2 regions of the Arthrobacter sp. Y3223166 genome follow, and region 2 is predicted to be linked to the other one. Evidence: predicted binding sites of a transcription regulator. Region 2 holds the regulator's gene; the other holds the start of a gene.

Region 1 (3,405 bases), on a different contig from region 2:
CGATGCGGTGCTTGCGCTCCTTGAGCTCGACCTCGGTTGCGGCACCGGCCTTGATGACTGCAACGCCGCCGGCCAGCTTGGCCAGGCGCTCCTGCAGCTTCTCGCGGTCGTAGTCGGAATCGGAGTTCTCGATCTCGGCACGGATCTGGTTGACGCGCCCGGCGATGGCGTCGGCTTCGCCGGCTCCTTCGACGATGGTGGTCTCGTCCTTGGTGACAACCACCTTGCGGGCCTGGCCCAGCAGGTCCAGGGTGGCGTTCTCCAGCTTGAGGCCGACCTCTTCGGCGATGACCTGGCCGCCGGTCAGGATGGCGATGTCGGCCAGCATGGCCTTGCGGCGGTCACCGAAGCCCGGAGCCTTGACGGCCACGGACTTGAAGGTGCCGCGCATCTTGTTCACGATCAGGGTGGCCAGGGCCTCGGCCTCGACGTCCTCGGCGATGATCAGCAGCGGCTTGCCCGACTGCATGACCTTCTCCAGGATGCCAACCAGGTCCTTCACGTTGGAGATCTTGGAGTTGACGATCAGGATGTACGGATCCTCGAGGACCGTCTCCTGGCGCTCTGCGTCGGTGACGAAGTATGCGGACAGGTAGCCCTTGTCGAAGCGCATGCCTTCGGTGAGCTCAAGCTCCAGGCCGAAGGTGTTGGACTCCTCGACCGTGACGACGCCTTCCTTGCCCACCTTGTCCAGGGCCTCGGCGATCAGCTCGCCGATCTGCGGATCTCCGGCGGAGATCGACGCGGTAGCGGCGATCTGTTCCTTGGTCTCGATTTCCTTGGCGGAAGCGATGAGCTCGGCGGTGACGGCGTCAACAGCCTTCTCGATGCCACGCTTCAGGCTCAGCGGGTCGGCGCCGGCAGCAACGTTGCGCAGGCCTTCCTTGACCAGGGCCTGGGCCAGGACGGTGGCGGTGGTGGTGCCGTCACCGGCGACGTCGTCGGTCTTCTTGGCGACTTCCTTGACCAGCTCGGCGCCGATCTTCTCGTACGGGTCGTCCAGCTCGATCTCCTTGGCGATGGAAACACCATCGTTGGTGATCGTGGGGGCGCCCCACTTCTTCTCGAGCACGACGTTGCGGCCACGCGGGCCGAGGGTTACCTTAACGGCGTCAGCGAGGGTGTTGAGTCCGCGCTCGAGGCCGCGGCGGGCCTCTTCGTCAAATGCAATGATCTTTGCCATAGCGGCTTACGTCCCTTCTGGACAATAGACACTGGACGCAGCTTTTGACGGCTGCTGGCCACCTGCGGTGCCCGCGACGGACGGCTCACGACGACGGCGGATTCGGTACGCCGCGCCGCTCACCTCACCGAGGTGGCGGGTTTCACTCCCTACGGGCTTTCTTAGCAGTCAGCCCGCGAGAGTGCTAACTCAATAATTAGCACTCGCAGGTGTCGAGTGCAAGCTGTTGGGCCTGCCGGATGACGCGCTTCTCCGGCCGAGATCCCCCTGAGCACCCCCGGGCCAACAATCAGGGTGGACCCCCATGGAAACGACAGGCCCCTCCCGCGTAGATTGGCAGGCAAGACAGCGCACGCGAACAATCGGCCCGGCACCGGGCACAGGTCGGAGAACCATGTCTGAATCACCGGACGAGAAGAACACCAGCAACCCCACCGAGCCCCTGGCACCGGGCACCAACCCGACTAGGCCGCTCGGCGGACAGTCGCCGTACGGCGCAGCGGGACAGCAATACCCGCAGCCCGGCCAGCCGGGTTACGGGGCTCCGGGGCAACAGCAGCCGGGCCAGCAGCCCTTCGGCCAGCAACCGTACGGCGCCCCGGGACAGCCATACGCGCAGCCCGGCCAGCCGGGCCAGGGCCAGCCCTACGGGCAGCAGCAGTACTACGGGGCTCCCCCGGGCTACTACTATCCGGAACAGAAGTCCCGGCTGATCGGCGGGCTGCTCGGCATCCTGCTGGGCGGCCTGGGCGTCCACCGGTTCTATCTGGGCCACGTCGCCATCGGCGTGGTGCAGATTGTCGTCACGTTCCTGACGTTTGGTTTCGGCGCCGTCTGGGGGTTCGTCGAGGGCATCATGATCCTGGTCGGGGCAGAGCCGTTCAAGCGCGACGCCCGCGGGATCCCGCTCAAGGAGTAGCCCGACCGGCGCGACGAACCGGCGCGACGAACCGGCGCGACGAAACCGGCGGCGGAGGCACCCCAGCCTCCGCCGCCGTCGTCATTGCGGGTCTGCTACGGGGCGACCCGGACCTCTTCTGCCTGCGGACCCTTCTGGCCCTGGCCGATCTGGAACTCTACGCGCTGCCCCTCATCGAGGGAACGGTAACCATCCATTTGAATAGCGGACCAGTGGACAAAAACATCGGAATTTTCTTCGTCCACGGTGATGAAGCCGTAGCCCTTTTCCGCGTTGAACCATTTGACGGTTCCCAGCGCCATAGCGTTCTCCATACTCAGTAGTTCCAGCCTGCCGTGTACGGTTCAGCGGCAGGATGGTTTCACCTTAACCGCGCAGCGGGGTGAAGTGAGCTACCGCACACTTAAATGTTATTGAGGCGTAACCGAAATTCCGCTTTGAGGCCGCTCCGCATGGGTAATAGGGCTACGGCGCCGCGGGCAGTTGGCGGCCCGGCCGGCGCGCAATCCAGGCGCACGGCCTATTGGGGGCCCGGCCTGGCGAATGCCTTACTGGCAGCCGGGCCCAGCGCCACCGTGGCGGCCCGGCGAGGAGAATGCCTTACTGGCAGCCGGGCCCAGCGCCACCTTGGCGGCGCGGCGAGGAGAATGCCTTACTGGCAGCCGGGCCCAGCGCCACCTTGGCGGCGCGGCGAGGAGAATGCCTTACTGGTAGCCGGGTCCCAGCGCCACGGTGACGTACTGCGAGACGTTGCCGTTTTCCTGCATCGCACTGATGCCCAGCAATTGGCCGAGGGCCCGCGCGTTGGCTTCCTGGCCCGGGTTGTAGAAGATCACCGAGCCGGCGAGCGGGGCACCGCCCCAGTTGTCCACGACCGCGATCGACCAGCCGTCCGCCTGCACCCGCTGCGACACGGTGCCGGCCAGCCCGGTCACGCCGGTGCCGTTGAGGATCATCACCGGGTCCTGCTTGTTGACCGCCGCGGCCTCTTCCGTGGGTTCCTCGGCTGGCTCCTCGGTCGGATCCTCGGTGGGCTCTTCCGTTGCCTCCTCGGTCGGCTTCGCGGCGGCGGTCGCTTCCGGCTCGGCGGTTTCGGTTTCCTGCGCCGTTGGCGTGGGCGAAACGCTGGCAGCGGGGGCGGCCTGGCCGGCGGCCGTGGTCGAAGATCCTCCGCCTCCCAGCAGCGGAAGCACGAAGAACGACAGGGCGCCAACTGCCAGCGCCAGTACCGCGGCCAGGACGATCAGGCCCAGGCCGTTGGACTTCGGCGTCGCCATCCGTGCGCGGTGCACACCGTGGCGGT
Region 2 (3,405 bases):
AATGATGGCCACCGCCGTGGGCGGAACCGTGAAGTTCAGGGCCTCTTTGGACTCCTGGGCGGTAAAGGGACCCCGGTCCTTGAAGATCAGGTAGATCGCCAGCGACGGGAAGCAACCCAGGATGCCGCCGAAGTGCGCCATGGTGGCCCATTGCCGGTCCTCCGAAGGGGTCAGGGGCAAAGCGGACGCCGACGCGCTCTGGTACTGCTGGCGCGGAGCGGACTTGCGCTCCGGCTGCTGCTGACGAGCAGAGTTCTCGGACACTGGACCTACCTTCGGAAAATCTTCTGACGGCTCACTTCTGTTCCTAGCCTAGCTGTTCCAGCCCGTCTCCCGGTGCATTCCGCGGGCGGGGGCGCCCGACGGAACCGGCTCAAACCGTCAGGAAATCGATGACTTCTTCCACCCGGCCCAAGAGACTGGGCTCCAGGTCGGCATAGGTGTTAACACTGCCCAGCAGCCTCTTCCAGCCGTCGGCGATGTCTATCTGGGTCCGGTGCGGCCAGCCGAGGCCGGCGAGGATGCCGGTCTTCCAATCGGTGCCGCGCGGAACCACCGGCCACGCGGACCGGCCGATGACCGCCGGTTTAATGGCCTGCCACACGTCGACATAGGGGTGGCCCACAATCAGTACGTTGCCCGCCGCCGCGGGCACGGCCATGGCGGCCTCGGCTATCCGCCACTCCTTGGAGTTGGGGACCAGGTGGTCCACCAGGATGCCGAGCCTGCGCTGCGGGCCGGGGGAGAAGTCCGCCACGGCCGCTGCCAAATCGTCCACGCCGTGCAGGGGTTCGACCACGATCCCCTCTACCCGGAGGTCGTCTCCCCAGACCTTCTCCACGAGTTCGGCGTCATGCTTGCCTTCGACCCAGATCCGGCTGGCCCGCGCTACCCTGGCCCGCTGCCCCTCGACCTTGACCGAACCGGAGGCCGTCCGTTGCCGGACGGGAGCCTTCGCCGCGGGCGCCGCCGGCACCACCTTCACCGGCTCGCCCTCGAAGAGGAAGCCGAAACCCAGCGGAAACGAGCGGACCTTGCCCCGGCGGTCTTCCAGCGACACCAGATGCACACCGCCGGACTTCTCCACCCGGTCGACGGCGCCGACCCACCCGCTCTGTGCGTCCTCGAGCACCAATCCCGGTTCGGCGCCGATTTCGCGCAGTGCCCGGGCCTTGGGGGCGGTGAGATCCTGGGGGCCCCAGCCGTAGCTGCTCATAAAATTTAAGTCCTCTGCTGGTTGTCGTCCTCACGGCACGGCCGCCCGACAATGCTAACAACGGCGGCGACGTATTAGACTTAGCACTTGGACGTGTTGAGTGCTAACGGTCTGTCCGCAGACGAGTTGGAGACAGGAGGAGTGCAGTGAGCGAGGTCCGGAGGCTGGAAGTGCTCCGCGCCATTGTCGAAGACTATGTGCACTCGCGTGAGCCGGTGGGCTCCAAGGCACTGGTCGACCGGCACAGCCTGGGCGTATCGTCAGCCACGATCCGCAACGACATGGCGGCGCTGGAGGAAGAGGGGCTGATCGTCGCCCCGCACACCAGTGCCGGCCGGATTCCCACGGACAAGGGCTACCGCCTGTTCGTGGACCGGATTTCGGACGTCAAGCCGCTCTCTGCCCCCGAGCGCCGCGCCATCCAGAAACTGCTGGAAGGCGCCGACGACCTTGACGATGTCATGGAACGCACCGTGCGGCTGCTGTCCCAGTTGACCAACCAGGTGGCCGTCATCCAGTATCCCCAGCTGGGTGCTGCCAAGGTGCGGCACATCGAGTTCATCCTGCTGGCTCCCAAAAGGGCCCTGGTCGTGCTGATCGCGGACAACGGCAAGGTGGAGCAGCATGTCGCGGCGCTTCCGGCGGACGTCACCGAGGATGCCCTGGCCACGCTGCGCACGGCATTCCTGTCGGTGCTGTCCGGGAAGCCGCTGGCGGCAGTGCCGGGGCTGCTGAAGACCTCCCCGGTGCCGCCGCAGGCGGGGCCGGCGGGCACGGCCGAGGCCCTGGCGTCGCAGCTTTCGCAGCTTGCCGCGGCCACGAACGAGGAGCGGATCCTGATGGCCGGCACGGCCAACCTGGCCCGTTCCACGGTCGACTTCCAGCTGAGCATCGGTCCCATCCTCGAGGCTCTTGAAGAACAAGTGGTGCTGCTGCAGTTGCTCTCCGAACTGCATCAGGACGCGCGTGGCATGTCGGTGAGCATCGGCAGCGAAAACCCCTACGGTTCGCTGGCCGAAACCTCCGTGGTGGCCACCGGATACGGCCCGGGCGCGACGGCCAAGGTCGGCATCCTCGGCCCCACCCGGATGGACTATCCCACCACCATGGCCGCGGTCCGCGCCGTCGCACGTTATTTGTCACGGATCCTCGCCGGCTAGCCACACGCCGCGCAGTGTCCGCACCGGCCGTCGGCGCCGGTGAACCGATCCCCAGGAAGTGAAGTACTACAAGGTGAGTAACCACTACGACGCCCTCGGTGTCAGCCAGGACGCCTCCACCGAGGAAATCAAGAAGGCCTACCGCAAGCTGGCCCGCAAGCTGCATCCGGACGTGAACCCCGGCCCGGAGGCAGCCGAACAGTTCAAGCAGGTCAGCCACGCGTACGAGGTGCTGTCCGACCCGCAGAAGCGGCGCATCTACGACACCACCGGCAACGAGAACGGCAACGACACCGGCTTCGGCGGCGGCTTCTCCGGGTCCGGGTTCGCCTTCCAGGACATCTTCGAAAGCTTCTTCGGCGGCGCCGGAGCGGGCGGCGCCGGTCCGGCCTCCCGGACCCGCCGCGGCCAGGACGCCCTGATCAACGTGCGGATCGACCTCAAGGACGCGGTCTTCGGCGTCAACAAGAAAATCGAAGTGGACACCGCCGTTGTCTGCCCCACCTGCGACGGCAGTTGCTGCCGCCCCGGCACCAGCCCGCGCACCTGCGACATCTGCGGCGGTTCCGGCCAGGTCCAGCGTGCGGTGCGGTCCATCCTGGGCCAGGTCATGACCACTGCCGCGTGCGGCAGCTGCCAGGGCTTCGGCACGGTCATTCCCGACCCCTGCAACGAGTGCAACGGTGAGGGCCGCGTCCGCAGCCGGCGTTCGCTGACCATCAAGCTCCCGGCGGGCGTCGGGACCGGAACGCGGATCCAGCTGGCCGGCCAGGGCGAAGCGGGCCCCGCCGGCGGCCCGCAGGGCGACCTGTATGTGGAAATCCGCGTGAACCCGGACAAGAACTTCATCCGCGAGGGCGACGACCTGCACGTCACGCTCTCGGTGCCGATGACCGCCGCCGCGCTGGGCACCGACCTTACACTGGACACCTTCGACGGCGAACAGGAAGTCAGCATCAAGCCCGGCACGCAGGCGGGCGAGACCCTCACCCTGCGCGGCCTGGGCGTGACCCACCTGCGCGGCTACGG

Evidence for each region. Region 2 encodes HrcA, which represses chaperone genes, less so after heat shock. Its sites were predicted from a motif close to TTNGCACTCGNNNNNNNCGAGTGCNAA; they were not measured.
Region 1: a site for HrcA is predicted at 1,345-1,371, ahead of groL (chaperonin GroEL). Genes of this name have one in related genera too.

The regions. Positions count from the first base shown of each region.
Region 1 covers NZ_JBNHGE010000026.1:34,209-37,613, reverse strand. The annotation lists gene groL (chaperonin GroEL) at 1-1,183, opposite strand, end outside; gene AC5RUH_RS11975 (TM2 domain-containing protein) at 1,578-2,102, shown strand; gene AC5RUH_RS11970 (cold-shock protein) at 2,198-2,404, opposite strand; gene AC5RUH_RS11965 (LytR C-terminal domain-containing protein) at 2,807-3,405, opposite strand, start outside.
Region 2 covers NZ_JBNHGE010000003.1:25,566-28,970, forward strand. The annotation lists gene AC5RUH_RS02745 (DUF4870 domain-containing protein) at 1-264, opposite strand, end outside; gene AC5RUH_RS02750 (DUF3097 family protein) at 374-1,216, opposite strand; gene hrcA (heat-inducible transcriptional repressor HrcA) at 1,363-2,376, shown strand; gene dnaJ (molecular chaperone DnaJ) at 2,450-3,405, shown strand, end outside.